Linked DNA regions of Filimonas lacunae. The protein of the gene in region 1 interacts with the protein of each later gene in a pairwise test. Links are inferred from orthologs where the notes say so. Each region holds a gene or a part of one and is shown in the gene's direction. Other genes may lie near its edges. The genes, in order: recJ and FLA_RS08965.

The links.
Region 2: the proteins of recJ (region 1) and FLA_RS08965 interact in binary tests that used the Escherichia coli proteins (3 or more experiments, as listed by UniProt). The link is inferred for Filimonas lacunae from one-to-one orthologs.

The regions. Positions count from the first base shown.
Region 1 is NZ_AP017422.1:5,676,367-5,684,908, forward strand. The notes cover bases 3,742-6,704. They hold recJ (single-stranded-DNA-specific exonuclease RecJ), read left to right. Parts: upstream 3,742-4,354; coding sequence 4,355-6,055; downstream 6,056-6,704. Other genes in these bases: FLA_RS22440 (polyprenyl synthetase family protein), read left to right, coding at 3,742-4,300; htpG (molecular chaperone HtpG), read right to left, coding at 6,158-6,704. In the rest of the region: FLA_RS22420 (beta strand repeat-containing protein), read right to left, coding at 1-148; FLA_RS22425 (T9SS type A sorting domain-containing protein), read right to left, coding at 182-727; FLA_RS22430 (LytR/AlgR family response regulator transcription factor), read right to left, coding at 850-1,317; FLA_RS22435 (OmpA family protein), read right to left, coding at 1,541-3,139; more of FLA_RS22440, read left to right, coding at 3,371-3,741; more of htpG, read right to left, coding at 6,705-8,008; FLA_RS22455 (hypothetical protein), read right to left, coding at 8,174-8,542. UniProt on the Escherichia coli protein: Single-stranded-DNA-specific exonuclease.
Region 2 is NZ_AP017422.1:2,220,605-2,229,154, forward strand. The notes cover bases 3,055-6,025. They hold FLA_RS08965 (type IA DNA topoisomerase), read left to right. Parts: upstream 3,055-3,445; coding sequence 3,446-5,605; downstream 5,606-6,025. Other genes in these bases: FLA_RS08960 (murein L,D-transpeptidase catalytic domain-containing protein), read left to right, coding at 3,055-3,376; FLA_RS08970 (hypothetical protein), read right to left, coding at 5,638-5,928. Outside these bases: FLA_RS08940 (hypothetical protein), read left to right, coding at 15-209; FLA_RS08945 (hypothetical protein), read left to right, coding at 328-999; FLA_RS08950 (endonuclease V), read left to right, coding at 1,091-1,645; FLA_RS08955 (DUF4253 domain-containing protein), read left to right, coding at 2,002-2,682; more of FLA_RS08960, read left to right, coding at 2,747-3,054; FLA_RS08975 (SDR family NAD(P)-dependent oxidoreductase), read right to left, coding at 6,163-6,924; FLA_RS08980 (helix-turn-helix domain-containing protein), read right to left, coding at 7,011-7,391; FLA_RS08985 (hypothetical protein), read left to right, coding at 7,616-8,029; FLA_RS08990 (Hpt domain-containing protein), read left to right, coding at 8,119-8,481.

The DNA.
Region 1 (8,542 bases):
AAATACGCAGGGATATTTTTTTCTGTGCAATGATATTGCCATCCACCGTTCTGGCAACGCCCTGGTAGTTAAACGCCTGTGGCGCCTGCGCACATACGCTCAGGCATAGCAACAGACATGCGATCAAAGAGTAAAGTTCTTTTTTCACGTTCTAAACAATTAAATGATGATGTAAGAGTGATTAGTTAACCTTAATGATTTTGTAAGGTTTGAAGTTGGTGTAAGTGCCGTCTTTCTGGCGGCGTGTATTGAAAAATTTCAGCCAGTAAAATCCGGCCGGGTATTGTTGCATGGGAATTACCAGCTTATTCTTTTGCAGATTAAACTGCTTGATAAGCCTTTCAGAAGCATCGTACAGGTCTACACGATAGTCATCAAAATTATCATCATATACGTACACGGTTAAATTCGTTCTCACCGGGTTGGGATAGGCTTCTACCCTTATTCGGCTATACCATTGCGTACGTGTGTCAAATTTTGAGGTTTCCACAATCTGCTTTTGCTGAAAGCCTTCTGTACATACAAAAGCATCGTTGCTTTTGCTGGTTAAGGTGGCTACCGCTAATTCACCTATGGAATAATTCACTTCAACACCTTGTGCCGAAGTTAGTGTACCTGCAGACCCAACCAGGGTGCGTTCCAGGCTTTGTCCGTAACATACCCCGGAGAACAGGATACATATGGGAAACAATAACGGGGAAGGACGTAGGAGTAGATTTTTACGCATAAGCAACAGCTTTTGTTTCAGAATGAACATTAAAGCTAGTAAGCTTATTATGGCGTTTAGGTCAGCTTTAGAAAACGCATTTATCTATTTAGATAACGCGTTCTTTTTTAAAGGCAACGCAATTACACGCATCTTTCATGCATACATCTCAAAAAATCTGTTTTACGGCGTGTAGCCACTTCCAGCACTGCACCATCTGTCATTTGCACCAAAAACTCATCTCCCTTATTCACCTTTACCAGGTAATTGAGGTTAATGATATGTGATTTATGTATTCTGTAAAAATGGTGAGGCAGCAGCATTGCTTCATAGTCGCGTAAGGTACGTGCCACCGTTATTTTACGGCCATTGGCTAAGGTAAACACACTGTAGTTGTTTTCGCCAAGCACTCTTACAATTTGTGAAACAGGGATAAAATGAACTTCGCGGGCACTTTGCAGCATAATGGTATCGGAAGCAATTTTATTTTCGGCGGGTAGGGTGTTGCGTTTGTCCACTATAATTTCAACACCAGGCATAAAACCAGAGAGCTTTTCAACAAGGCCACTGATGTCTTGTTGTTCTTCGTCAGCAACGATAACCTTTATCATAGTAATAGCTTTAACGCTTAAATATATTTTGTTTCCCAAAATAGCTCTATAACCTATTTAGGTTATAGCACTGTATGTACGATATATCTATGCTCAAAGCCTGTGCCTTAAGGAACACACTAGTGATTAATCACTATCGAATGCAGGATTGGTAAAAGGCAGGAATGATAAAAAAACCCTCCGTGTAAGCGGAGGGTTTTATAGGGCAAAAAGTATCACGAACTTATTTAGTGCGCTTTAAATTTGGGTGCGGAGCAGGTACTGAGTTAGGACCTTCTTCCGTAGTTCCCTGGAAGTCTACTGTGTTAGAATCACCTTCTTGACCGTAAGTGAAGATCAGGCGGCCTTCAGAGATACCTTGTTTTTCAACCAGGTATTTTTCAACTGCATTTACGCGATCCCAGCTTAATTGCTGTGCACGTTTGTCAGAAGCACCGTAACCGATGATTTTTACTTTACAAGTTGGGTTCGCATTCAGTTTTTCAGCTACGCTGTTCAGGATAGACTCACCGTCTTTGCTGATTTTAACTGAACCACTTTTGAACTGTAAGCTAGGCAGGTTGTTGATTGAACAAGCTGGTACCAGTTGTAAATTAGCGATTTTGTCGCGTAATTCTTTGCAGCACTCAGGCTCTGGACAATTACCAACGCCATCAGCGTTAACAGGGAAACATTTTTGAGGAGTCAGTAATTCCTTGTCTTTGTAGTCAGGAACACCGTCACCATCTGTATCTAAAGCACGACCGCGAGCGTCAACTGGTGCACCAGCTGGTGTGTTTGGCTCCAGGTCAAATTGATCAGTTACACCATCACCATCTGCATCAGGCAGAACTGGAGGAGGTAACTTCATGTGCTTTGGATTGTTCAACTCATTGTAGATGAAGTTGTTCGGGTTGATCCACCATAATGGAGCAACTCTCTTAGAGGAGTTTCCGATAGCCAGACCACCGCGGATTGCAGTGTAGCTATAGAAATCATTTGATTTACCAGCATTCACACCGTCCATGTCGTCAGAGAAAGGAACTGTAAGTCTTTCTTCAACGCCTAAAGACAGGCGAGAGCTCAGTTTGAAGGAAATACCAGCACCGAAGCTAACAGCGTGGCGGATCAGCTGGTTGTCGTTAACACGACCAACTGGTTCACGGTTACCGTTTGTTACAGGAGCATTGCTGTTATAACCGTTCATTTTGTCTTTCAGCGCCTTTTTGATGTCAGATCTTTTGCCACCAAAAGGAACACCTGTTAGGTTTGCACCGGTTAAGCTGTTGTCTACATCCACATCAGCAACAACTAAGCTATAACCAACGAAGGTATAGATGTTTGTTTTAGGATTGCCTCTGTAATGGCTTAAAGTGTTCAGAGACGCAATGAAATCCAGGTTACCCTGATGCGTTCTGTTTCTGTAGTTTGCTACATACTGTTGGTTTACTGCATAACCCAAAGCTGCTGCGGTTGCAGCATCTGCAGGACGAGTACGGTAATCCAAACCGTAGTTAAAAGAACCGGTGTAATCTGCTCTTACAGAGAAGATATGACCCAGTGATTTTCTTAATGATAAACCACCGCCGAAGCCTGGTCTAGCATCAATATCACCTGAAATGAATGAGTATCCACCGTGAAAACCTAATTCCCACATATCGCGCGGCTTAGCCGGGTAAGGGTATTGGTTGTTCGCGAACTCATTGTACTGAGGCAGGCGCTTGGTAGCAACCTTCGAAGAATCTTTCCACCAATCTGCGTTGGCGTCATTTTTTTGTGCAAACGTGGCCGACTGTACCAAACCTAAAAGGCCTAGTAACGCTGTGTACTTTTTGCTTGCCATAGGTATAATTTAATTTTTGTTTAAAACATTGAACCCTAAATAAAACTTGGCACGGCAAAGTTAACTATTGAGCTAAGAAAACCAAATTTTTAACGCTTATTTTGCCATACTCACTTGTTAATCAGACAGCAATTGCAGTGCCAATGTTGCTTTTAACATTTAATTTTTATCTAGTTATATTGCAGCCAAGTTTTGAAAATGGAAGCAGCACGCCGGGTTATATCAGCAGAATTGGAACTATTTGAGGCACACTTCAGGGAGGCTGTAAAAAGCCGTGTGGCCTTGCTGGACAGGATTATGCAATATATAGTGAAGCGAAAAGGCAAGCAAATGCGCCCTATGTTCGTTTTTTTAAGCGCCCGCCTGGGAGGGCCGGTTACGGATGCTACTTATCGCGCCGCTTCACTGGTAGAGTTGCTGCATACCGCCACATTAGTGCATGACGATGTGGTAGATGATTCCCTGGAAAGAAGAGGTTTTTTTTCTATTAACGCATTGTGGAAGAATAAGATAGCGGTGCTGGTAGGTGATTATCTGCTATCAAAAGGCCTGTTGTTATCCCTTGATAACGGCGATTTTGCCGCCCTCCAGATTTTATCGCGTGCTGTAAAAATGATGAGTGAAGGCGAACTGCTGCAAATAGAAAAAGCCCGAAACCTTAACCTCGACGAACAGATTTATTACGAAATAATTAAAGGCAAAACTGCTTCCCTTCTGTCTTCGGCTTGTGCAGCCGGCGCCAGTACTACCTTTAAAAATCCCGAAGATGTTGTGAAAATGCAGCAGTTTGGGGAAAAAGTAGGCATGGCCTTCCAAATAAAAGACGACCTGTTCGATTATGGTAGTGCCAATGTAGGCAAACCTACCGGAAACGATATCAAGGAAAAAAAGCTCACACTTCCTCTTATTTATACGTTGAACAATTGCGATCAGGCACTGAAAAAGAAGCTTATCTATATCGTTAAGAACGAAAACACACGTAAAGACAAAGTAAAATTTGTAATAGATGCCGTAACCGACTCTGGTGGCATCCGCTACGCCAACACAAAAATGACCGGTTACCGGGATGAAGCACTGGCGCTTTTACATGAATTTGAAGACGGCGAGGTAAGGCAGGCACTGGAGCAATTGGTGCGTTATACTACCGACCGGGAATACTAATTCCTTTATCTTCATAGCAATTATTTTCTCTATTTGAATTTATTATAAGCATTCATGCAAAAACGCTGGAATATACTATCTACTGCTACAGAACAAACTCAATCTCTTCAAAAGGCACTTGGTATTAATGCCACTCTTTGCAGCATACTGGTGCAAAGAGGTATCACTGAGTTTGAACAGGCCCGGCAGTTTTTCCGGCCCCAGCTATCACATTTGCACGATCCCTTTCTGATGAAGGATATGCAGAAGGCGGTTGACCGTATTATAATGGCCATTGACAACAATGAACGTATTCTTGTATTTGGCGATTATGATGTAGATGGCACCACTTCGGTAGCATCTATGTATCGTTTTTTAAAAGCACTGCATCCACTCATCGATTTTTACATACCTCACCGTTATCGCGAGGGGTATGGTATATCACAGGAAGGCATTCGTTTTGCCCAGGACAATTATTTTTCCCTGGTTATTTCCCTGGACTGTGGTATTAAATCTGTAGATCTGATTCAACAGGCACTGGACAATGGCATTGACTTTATTGTATGTGACCACCATTTGCCTGACGAAATATTACCACCTGCCTTTGCTATTCTTAATCCTAAGCAATCAGATTGCCCTTACCCGTATAAGGAATTATGTGGTTGTGGTGTAGGTTTTAAACTAATGCAGGCAATCAGTATTGCTAAAGGCCTGCCCGAACAAAGCTATTTAAAGTACCTCGACCTGGTGGCCACCGCCATCGCTGCTGATATAGTGCCGCTTTCAGGTGAAAACAGAACACTGGCATTTCTGGGTTTACAACAAACCAACACTGCCCCTTGTGCCGGCATTAAGGCATTGATACAAACGGGTAATATCACCTCTGCGGTGAACATAGGCAACCTGATATTTGTAATAGCCCCCCGCATTAATGCCGCTGGCCGTATGGACGACGCCCGCAAAGCAGTGCAGCTTTTTGTGGAAGAAGATTTGGGCAAAGCCTTACAAATAGCCCAGCAGTTACACAGCGACAACAGCGATAGAAAAGAAGCAGACCTTTCTATTACAGAAGAGGCCCTGCAAATGATACGTGCCGATGAAAAGCTACTCACCCGCCAAACCACAGTATTATACAGAGATCATTGGCATAAAGGTGTAGTAGGCATAGTGGCCTCGCGCCTGATAGATTCTTATTACCGCCCTACCATTATACTTACCCGAAGCGGAGATATTGTGGCAGGTAGCGCCCGAAGCGTATCGGGCTTTAACCTGTACGAAGCCATACATGCCTGTCGTGAACATTTACTTGGGTATGGTGGCCACTTTGCTGCCGCAGGCATGACCTTATTACCCGAACAGGTAGAAGCATTCAGTAACAAGTTTAACGAAGTGGTTGCCGCCACTATTACGGAAGCATCACTGGTTCCTGAAATTATTATAGATGCAGAGGTAAACTTCCAGGAGTTTACACAAACCTTTTATAACATCCTGTCCCAAATGGAGCCATTTGGGCCTTACAATACACGCCCCATCTTTGTAAGCAGGTTTGTAAAAGACACCGGTGCCTCTAAAGTGGTAAAAGACCAACACATCCGTTTTGTGGTAAAACAAGGTATTGTAACACTTACCGGCATTGGATTTAATATGGCCAGCCAATTTCATCTTTTACAAATGAATCATCCGGTTGACATTGTATATACACTGGATATGAATGAATGGAATGGCGAGAAATACCTGCAAATGAAAGTGATTGATTTTAAGTTATCTGAACAATAGTAATCAACAGTAGCACGAATACGACATTTATATAAGTGATGATTAAAGAAAAAGGCTTTGTTATAATAACAAAGCCTTTTTCTTTAATCAAATAATATATCCTTAGCTCAGTAAAGCCACACTTCTATTGATAAACTCTGTGAGGTTGGCACCCTTTAATAAACCTTGTGACAACAGGGCCAGATCCGCCAGGTTACGCACCTGGTTTTCCTGCTTCTGTGTATCATTTTCTTTTAATAAAGTCTGATATACTTTGTGATTACCGTTAACGGTTAAGGTTACTTCATCCGGCATGTTTGCATAAAACGCACTCATACCGCCACCCATGCCGGCCATATCTTTCATACGACGCACAAATTCAGGACGGGTAGCGATTACCGGAGCCGCTTCTGCACTTAAACCTTTCACTTCCACTTTCACGGTAAGATCAGGTACCTGGAAGCCAAACAAACCTTTCAGTTTTTCTTCTTCCTCTGTGCTTAAAATGCTGTTGGTATGCTCTTGCACATCTACCAGGTTATCAGCAATATCAGAATCAACACGTACAAAATGAACGCTGTCCCATTTCATTTCCATGTTGTTGATAAACGCAGAGTCAATCAGGGTTTCCAGCTTCACTACTTTGTAGTCTTTAGCCTGGGCTGCCTTAATATATGCATCCTGCTGTACCGGATCGGTGGTATAAATAATCACCGTTTTACCATCTTTATTTTTCTGGGTAGCATCTGTAGCAGCTTTAAATTCATCCAGTGTGTAAAATTTGCTGTCTGCCACGTCCTGCAGTAACACAAACTTGTTGGCCTTTTCCTGGAATTTATCATCTGTCATCATGCCATACTTCACAAACAGCCCCAGACTTTCCCACTTCGCTTCAAAAGAAGGACGGTCGTTGCGGAAAATCTCGTCCAGTTTATCAGCCACTTTTTTAGTAATGTGGGCATTGATCTTACGTACGTTGGGGTCACCCTGTAAATAACTACGGCTAACGTTTAACGGAATATCCGGACTATCTATAATACCATGTAACAGCATCAGAAACTCAGGCACAATATCTTTTACCTCATCTGTTACAAACACCTGGTTGCTGTATAACTGAATCTTGTCTTTTTGTATTTCGTAGCTTTGCTTAATCTTAGGGAAATAGAGGATACCGGTAAGATTAAAAGGATAGTCTACATTAAGATGAATCCAGAACAGTGGGGTTTCTCCCGCTGGATACAGCTCTCTATAGAAATTTTCATAATCCTCCTTCGTTAATTCAGAAGGCTTTTTAACCCAGATAGGGTTGGGATTGTTAATAGGTTGCTCTTCCAGCTCTTTATCTTTTTCTTCTTCTCTTCCGTTTTCTTCCGAGAAGTAAATAGGTACAGGCAGGAATTTACAAAATTTGGTAAGAATGCCCCTGATGCGGTAAGCATCTACAAACTCCTCACTCTCTTCATTAATGTGCAATACTATTTTAGTACCACGGTCTTCCTTATCTATTTCATACAGTTCAAACTCGGGGCTACCATCACAGCTCCAGTATACACCTTTAGCCCCTTCGCGGAAACTTTTGGTAAACACTTCCACTTTGCTGCTCACCATAAAGGCGCTGTAAAAACCCAAACCGAAATGACCTATTATATTAGCATCCTTATATTTATTCAAAAACTCTTCTGCTCCGGAAAAAGCCAGCTGATTCAGGTATTTATCTACCTCTTCAGCGGTCATGCCTATCCCCTTGTCAATAATACTCAGCGTTTTGGCGTTCACATCCAGCACCACATCAATACGCAAATCGTTTAATTCGCCCTTTGCTTCTCCAATAGAAGAAAGTGTTTTCAATTTCTGCGTGGCATCAATGGCATTACTTACCAATTCACGCAGGAATATTTCATGGTCGCTGTAAAGGAACTTTTTAATGATCGGGAAAATGTTCTCCGTCTGAACACGAATTTGTCCTTTTTGCATATTCAAATACTTTTTGCAATAGATGGTCAAACAGGATACCAAGCATAAAAAATTGCCAATTTGTCGTAAAAAGCGATAGTGGATATGCCAATAAGCAGAAAAGCTGCCGGAAAATAAATCCGGCAGCTTTTCTGCACTTAAAAAACATTATACTAACCTACATCATTATATCCTGGTAACTACCACATCTTCTACTACATCAGTGTTGCTGCTTACAGAGAAAGTTTGTTCTACTTTCTGGTTGCCAACACGGATGATAAAAGTTGGGTTCATTTCAGCTTCTTCTTTCAGAATGTGTACAGCCTTGTTAAAAGCGGTATCGCTATATTTTCCCTGAAACAGCACATCCCCTGCTTCATTCTTGATAATCAGGCTGAATTTTTGAGCAGTAGGGTTTTCAAATTTCACGCGGAACACAACACTGTTGTCGTTGTAGCCAGCGTATTGAATAGATACCTGCTTTTCAGTTAATAAAACTTCTTTTTCGTTGTTAGCATTTGCCTTGCTCAGGAAAGGAGCGCATACTAACAGTAA
Region 2 (8,550 bases), 3.5 Mb from region 1 along the record:
GGGAAAATGTAACCATGGAAAAACGCATATTGGGTATTATTCTTTCCCTGTTAGGAGTATTAGGGCTTATCCTGGCAGCTGTTCAGTTTATGAATACTACAGGAGGTACCAGAAGCATTAAGTCCATTTTTATCTATGGCATACTGGGAGCCATATTCTTTTTTTCAGGTATCAGCCTTATTAAAAATACGAGGGATAATCCCTCCTGATAAAACAGCAAAGGCCGTTTCTAAAAAGAAGCGGCCTTTGTGTTTCTCATCTGTTTATTTCTGTATTTTGGTGTGTAAACTCTAAACGGTGTGCTTTAGCACATGCATAAAAATAACTATGGAAACTTACGATCAGCATTATGAAGATTCTTGCCTGTTACGTACCTCTTTCTGGCAGGCAGTGGGTAAACTGGAAGAAGATGTCATCGCCCACATCATTAACCCGGCCTTTATGGGTGGTCCTATGTGGCCATCGGTACGTCAGGCGTTTATTACCGTACACAGACCCGACAGTACTATCCTGGCCAGTGATGGCCTGAGCGATCCATACGATGATATGGACACCAATCCCGACAATGCTCCTTATAATGGTTTTGGGTTGGAAACCTATATTGTAACGGAGCCGCTTACCGGGCCTGTACAAAGCACCTGGCAGTTTCAGCTGGTGTACCAGGCAGCGCAGCTCATGGCGGATAATGGCAGTGTAGCTTCTATGCTGGACAAGCAGCCTTATATCTCTACCGAGTTTTATAATGTAGATGTGCCGGCTGAATTTTTAAATGCAGACGGCAGGGTGGGAGCCATGTTAGGCATTTCTGATGAAGGTTTGCCTGCGGGAATAGAACTTTCGCTGGAAACTATCAAACTGGTGAATGTAAAACTGTTAACCCAGGCCGAGCTGAAGTATGTAATAGATAATGGTCAGGAGGGTAGGATGAAGCTGGCTGCTTTGTTGAAAGAACAGGGCAATGGTGGATTTTCTTCTTTGCAAAGACCTTCTGTAGTATAATTTGCCAACAGGTTACTATGCCTGTTTGCACTAAAAAAACTTCCTTGTTCTTTCGGGCAACTGCCTGGTGGAATGAGGAAGTTTTTTAGTTATGCCCAATGTTGTTGTAATATTATACAGCACTTATAATTTTAGACAGGATATGATTTATGCGTTTGATAGTTATTACTACGATGATAAAGCCAAAACGGTGGGTATTGTACTGGACAGCTTTACGGCAGCTTCACCAGCACAGGTGTATACCGAAATAAAAGAAGGGATAGAAGCTTATGAACCAGGTGCGTTTTATAAAAGAGAACTTCCCTGTATAGCTAGCCTGTTGCAGCAAATGCCCGCAACATTACCACAGGCTATTATTATTGATGGTTTTGTGGTGCTGGATGATGAAGGCAATAAAGGACTGGGAGGATATGTATTTGAATTGCTGGAAGGTAAGGTGCCGGTTATTGGTGTGGCTAAAACTGACTATGCAGGATTTGAACAACTGAAGCGAGCCGTGTTGAGAGGTGAAAGTCAGCGTCCTTTGTTTGTATCAGCATTAGGGATGGACATAGATACAGCAGCTGCGCATATTAAAAGTATGTATGGAGAATTTCGTATACCACAGGTATTAAAGGAGCTGGATACATTAACAAAGCAAGTGTAATGATGAAAAGAAGAGAAGAACTGAGGGAGGGGAAATTACCTCCTTTATTCAGCGATAGTGACATCCTGTAAATAAGGGGGGTAATCTCTCCGTCAGAAAACTAAAATCGTTTTTTTAAGGGGTTGGTCAAAGTCCGATACCCTAAAGAGTAAGAAGGGAAGAAAACTACGTATCCGTTTCAAAGATTTTTTTTCAAAAAGTAAATAACTTGTTTCCTTAACATGCTAACAACTGTTGCTTGCACCTTTTTATCTAATTTTAGTGCAGCAAACAACAACCCTTTTATAACCTGATGAAGTATTTCAAAACACCATGAAAGAAGTACATAAACCCTGTATAGTATAAACCCTGCGTATATGAATCAACCCTTAACCAAAGCAACATGGCTTGCGGTTGCATGGCTATCACTGGCTGCATGCAATGCCCCTGACAGCAGGAATTCTGATAATCAAAAAAGTCTGGCAGCTACCACAGGTATAGATGTGGTAGTGATCAGCGAAGCTGAAAAAATAACTCATGCCACCGCTACATTGCTGCATACTAAAAAGCCTTTGGCCGATACCATACATCATAATGCCCCTATCTATTTACCAGGTATCTCTTTATTGGTAGACGGGGAGAAAAGTGCCGAGCTGATAGATACATTAAACAGCTGGTTGCAACAGCAACACTGTATGGCTTTTATATCGGAAGACCATTACAGAGGGGATCATAAAAAAAAGATTACCATAGTACGTACTGCTGATAAATATGATATTGTACGTATGCAGGAAACTTGTAGTGAGGTGGATAGCTGCTGCACAGATAGCCTTATTGTAAGACTAAAACAACTGGAACTGAAATACACGGTAGATTTTATTGCCGTAGCCCGCGACTGGATGATAGTACGTCCGCATGGTAATATTACAGACTGGCATGACTATGCACGGGAAACATTAAAAGTATGTCCGTTGTCGGAAGAAGAGCCGGAAGATATAGAAGCCCTGGCTGTTTCCTTACAAGAGGAGAAAGGCAAGATCACTTTATGGTGGGAGTAAAAGAATTTGCCTGCTGTGTTATGGAAAATGATTGTTACTGCATCCTTTCTTACAAAACTATCTCATGCCTAAATTCCTAAGCGGTATACTTGCCATTGTTATGTTGTGCGGTATCTGGTGTGCCTGTACTTCTCATGCGTCTGAAAATAACAAAAAGCTTAAAAAGGAAGCGGCGGGTGTGGGTGTAGAAATTACCCAGCTAAAGCAGCATGCAAAATCGGTTTCGGACTACATCCGTAAAAACGGATTCAACACCCGTTTTTGTTTCCTGGTGAATATGAGCAAACCTTCGGGCAGTAATCGCTTTTATGTGTATAACCTGGAAAAAGATTCTGTGGAAGTGAGTGGCTTGGTAGCGCATGGGCGTTGTAATGAAAACTGGCTCGAAGGAAGAAAGTATTCCAATGTGAATGGCAGTGGCTGCACCTCGCTGGGTAGGTATAAAATAGGAAAGCCTTATCATGGTCAATGGGGACTGGCTTATAAATTATATGGCCTGGACGCTACAAATAGTAATGCGTTTAACCGTTATGTAGTACTACACTCTCATACCTGTGTGCCTGCCAATGAAGTGGCCCCGGATGACATTTGCCAAAGCGATGGATGCCCCACAGTAGCTCCTGCTTTCCTCGCTAAACTGGCTAAAAAGCTGGATGCTTCTTCAAAACCGGTGTTACTGTATATTTATCAGTAAGGCTGAGGGAATTACCGTTGCTATTTTATTTACAATTTCCGACTTTTGCCGCCCTATATTTGAAAACGTATGAAGGTGTGCATTGCGGAAAAGCCAAGTGTGGCCAAAGATATAGCTGAAGTTCTCGGCGCTAAACAGCGAAGGGATGGCTATTACGAAGGCAACGACTACCAGGTTACCTGGACGTTCGGGCATTTCTGCACCCTGAAAGAACCGCACGATTACTACGATCAATGGAAATTCTGGCGGTTGGAAGACCTGCCGATGATTCCGAATACGTTTGGGATAAAGCTGATTGAAAACGACGGGGTAAAAAAGCAGTTTAAAGTAATTGAAAACCTGATACAGCAATGCGACGAGGTGATCAACTGCGGGGATGCCGGGCAGGAAGGAGAGTTGATTCAGCGTTGGGTGCTGCAAAAAGCACGTTGCCAGGTACCGGTAAAAAGGCTCTGGATTTCTTCGCTGACAGAACAGGCTATAAAAGATGGCTTCCAGAAGCTAAAAGACAGTGCTCAATATAATAACCTTTACGCAGCTGCCAGCGGCCGTGCCATTGGCGACTGGCTGCTGGGTATGAACGCCACCCGTTTGTTTACCCGCAAGTTTGCCGCCGGAACTAAAACGGTATTGTCTATAGGCCGGGTGCAAACACCCACGCTGGCCATGATTGTGCAGCGCCAGAAAGAAATTAACGCCTTCGTTTCGGAAGAATACTGGGAATTAAAAACCATTTACCGCGAAACGGAGTTTACCGCTACCATAGACAGGCTTAAGAATATTGAAAAAGCCGAGAAGGGATTGGCTTATCTGAAAGAGCATCCTTTTGTAATTACCTCTTTTGAGCGAAAAGAAGGAAAAGAAGGCAACCCGCGCTTGTTCGACTTAACTGGTTTGCAGGTAGAAGCCAACAAAAAATACGCCTATACGGCAGACGAAACGCTCAAGTATATTCAAAACCTGTACGAGAAAAAGCTGGTTACTTATCCCAGGGTGGATACTACCTACCTGCCGGATGATATGTACCCGAAAATAGCGGGCATTTTACAGGATATGACCCCATATGCGGCTTTAACGGCGCCTTTGCTGGCAAAGCCCATCCCCAAACTCAAAACAGTTTTCGACGATAATAAGGTAACGGATCACCATGCTATTATTCCAACGGGAGTATATCCTTCCGGCATTGGCACCGAAGAGAAGCGGGTGTACGATTTAATAGCCAAGCGTTTTATTGCTGCGTTTTACCCGGAATGTAAAATAAGCAACACAACCGTACTGGGTAAGGTGGGCCAGGTGGAGTTTAAAGCCACTGGTAAGCAAATACTGGAACCAGGCTGGAAAGAAGTGTATGCCAACGATGCAGCACCTAAAAAAGAAGGGGAAGAAGAAGAAAAGCTGATTCCGGTGTTTGAAGTAGGCGAAAGTGGTCCGCATACGCCCCGGGTGCATCACGGCAAAACCAGTCCACCAAAACCTTTCACCGAAGCATCCTTGCTGCGGGCTATGGAAACAGCTGGCAAGCAGGTGGAAGATGAAGAAATGCGTGAATTATTGAAAGATAACGGTATTGGCCGCCCAAGTACCCGTGCCAATATCATAGAAACCTTATTCCGGCGCAAGTACATTGAAAAACGTAAGAAAAACCTGTTTGCTACACAAACAGGGATGGACTTAATAGACACTATACAAACCGAGCTGCTCAAGAGTGCCGAGTTAACGGGACAGTGGGAGCGCAAACTGCGCATGATAGAAAAAGGCGAATATGCCATGGAAACCTTTAAACAGGAGTTGATTGATATGGTGGTGAACCTTACACGTGAAGTGAAATACAGCGTGCATAAGGTGATATCAGTGGTAGAAGCTGCGCCTGTAAAGGACGAGAAAGAGAAGAAAGAAGCCAAACCTAAAGAAGCTAGGCCCAAAGAGGTCAAACCTAAAGAGCCGAAAGAACCTAAAAAGCCTGTGGTGCTGGAAGAAATGAACTGCCCTAAGTGTAAAACGCATGCATTGAAGAAAGGGAATACAGCTTATGGCTGCGCTAACTTTAGAGAGTGTGGCTTTAAAGTACCTTTTGAGGTGATGGGTAAAAAGCTTTCTGATAAACAGGTGGCTGACCTGGTGATAAAAGGTAAAACCGGTAAAATTAAAGGGTTACAGGTACCGGGTAAAGAGGGTGAAACCGAAGCTAAGCTGGTGCTGAACAGTGAGTTTGTAATTGTGGCGGAATAGAATAACAGTCCGTATTAGTAAGGAGGAGGGTATCAGGAAATATGTAATAAGCGGAAACATTTGCTTAAAAACCAGGAAGGGAAACTGTATAAATGCGGGAAACCAGTTGAATCGGCAGCTTTTTTATTGTAAACACTTTGTTGAGCAGGACGTATCTTTTTAGTGATCATCACTCTTTTACTCATTGCACTGCCCATAGTGGCCGCGGAAAATAATAGTATTAAACAGGTAATGCATAACAGGGTTCTCTTTTGAGAGAAAAGCACCAAACGATGTGCCTGCAAAGCAGCTAGTTGAGTAAAATGGTAGAATCTGTTAAGCATATATTGGATATTAACTGGTGAATCAACATATTCCCGCAGCACAAAACCTACACTTCGCATTTATATTGCCAACCAGGTGCCAGTTTGCAACGCTATTATGAGTCAATCAATTAAGTTTTTGTTTGCTAAAACATACTGTACGGTTTTGGTACACTGCTGTACGTTTTTAATAAAGTAAGATGCCTGCTGACAAGTCAATGTCAGCAGGCATCTTACTTTATATACATTTATTTACTACAGGTACATGCCACCCGAAGCTTCCAGGCGCTGAGCAGTAACCCATTTGGCATCGTCAGAGCAAAGGAAGGCCACCACGCTGCCAATATCGTCCGGTAAACCCACACGGCCTAAAGCGGTTTGAGAAGCTATGAAGGCATTTACATCTGAATTATCCCTTACCATGCCACCGCCAAAATCGGTTTCAATAGCACCGGGAGCAACTACGTTTACACGTATACCTCTGGCGCCCAGCTCTTTGGCCTGGTAGCGGCTGAGTGTTTCAATACCGCCTTTCATGGTGGCATAAGCTGCGTAACCAGGAGTGCTGAAACGGGCTAAACCGGTGCTGATGTTTACAATGCCGCCACCATCTGCCAGCAGGGGAAGGGCTTTCTGAGAAACGAAAAAGGCAGCTTTCAGGTGAATATTCACCAGTGAGTCAAACTGTTCTTCTGTGGTAGTGGCAAAAGATGCGTGAACACCTACGCCCGCATTGTTTACCAGGTAGTGGAAGTTTGCAGAACCAAAAGTGCCGGTTAAGGCATTGCCCACTTCAGCAAAAAAAGCATCGTAACTTTTGCTGTTGGCCACATCCAGCTGCAGTGCTACTGCTTTTTGCCCCAGTTGTTCAATTTCTTTTACTACGGCTGCTGCCTCGTCTTTTTTACTGTGATAAGTAAGAATGATGTCCAGTCCTTTGGATGCCAGCGCTAATGCCATGTTTTTACCCAAGCCGCGGCTACCACCTGTTACCAGTGCAATTTTAGATTGTGCCATGCTATTTTGATTTATTGTTTGCGTTATTGCTATACAAAATTAGCAGGGGGGATACCAGAAAAAGTATCGCAGACTTCAGAATTTACCTAAGCAGCCTGGCGGGTTTTACGGTATTGCAGGGGAGTGATGCCGGTAAGGCCTTTGAAAAATTTAATAAAACTGGCCGGGCTGTTATAGCCAAACCGGCTGCTGATATCCGCCACCGCAAGGGTAGTGTTGTTCAGCATTTTTTGCGCTTCTTCTATAATACGCTCTTCCATAATCTCACAGGGCGATTTTCCGGTGGTTAATTTAATAGTGTTGGTAAGGTGGCGGGAATCTATAAAAAGCTGCCTGGCAAAATCGGCCGTAGACAACCTGCGTTCTAACCGGTTATTTACCAGGTCGTTGATATGTGCTTCGGCCAGTCTTAAAAAATCGGCCGTGATCTCGTCTTTCCGGCTTAGATATTTCTGGGGAACGGACATGCTTGTATTGGTTTGTAAACACAAAAGTAGGAATTCTATGGTATGTTGTAGTAGAGTTGCTACAGAGGGGGTGAGGTTTTGTATTATTTGTTATATATAACCACGGCAATACGAATGCCTGAGTGTAAATGTGAGTAAATGTTCCCGCAAAAGATAAAGGCTCCAACAATTAATAACTATTTTATTTTATTAAATTTATGAGGAATTAAGACCCCAACTACGACATGAAAATATATACATACCCTTCCATATGGAAAACGTTGTTGCGCCTTTGTGTTACAGCGTGGATTACTATTTTTTTAGTTTGGATAGCGGCTCCGCTGAGTATCATTCCTATTAGCACAGAGTACTTTGTAACATTTGTTGTTGCCGGTATAGCTCTAACGTTTTGTGTACGGGAGTTGTTTTTAATTAACAAAAAATGGATGGTGGATCATCATTCTGTTCGTCAGGTTTGCCGCTTTCAGCACAAGGAACTCCGGTTAAAAGACATCAAGGGCTACCGGGTAAGGCAGGATTACATTTACCTGGTTTCTCACAAAGGAAAACATATGCGTATTTCCCGTTACGTGGGTGGTTTTAAAACATTAATGCTGTGGGTGGCTTCTAATTACAAGGATCTTGATTTTCAATATTGAAGTATTGTTATGTTTTTAATTTTTAATCTGTTTATAAGGTGGAATTCTACCGCCTTTGTTACATTTAACCGCCCGATAAAGCTTTTTTTATGCAATCCGATACAATGAAACTGCCTGCTCATTTTGATGCCACTATTATGTCTGGCCTGATGGTGAACAATAAAGAACAATTGAACGAGATGTTTGCCATGATAATAAAAGAACTGAACAAGTCGGTGGCCATATTGGAGACGAATGTGTGCAATAACGAGTTGCAAAATTTGAAAGCGGAAGGACATAAACTATATGGCACTACATTGATTGCCGGTTTGCCTTGCCTGGGAAGCCTGGCGCAGCAGTTTGAACATTTGCAATATATTTCGGAAAAAGAAGCTGGCCTTTTAGTGCTGCAAACAAAAGAAGAAGTACAGCTGGTAAATCAATTAATTGGAAACTATATTCAACAAGCCTGAAATACATCTTTTTATATAATATGACTTTTGTCATATTGCTATCTGTCCAAAGTCATATTTGCTAATGCT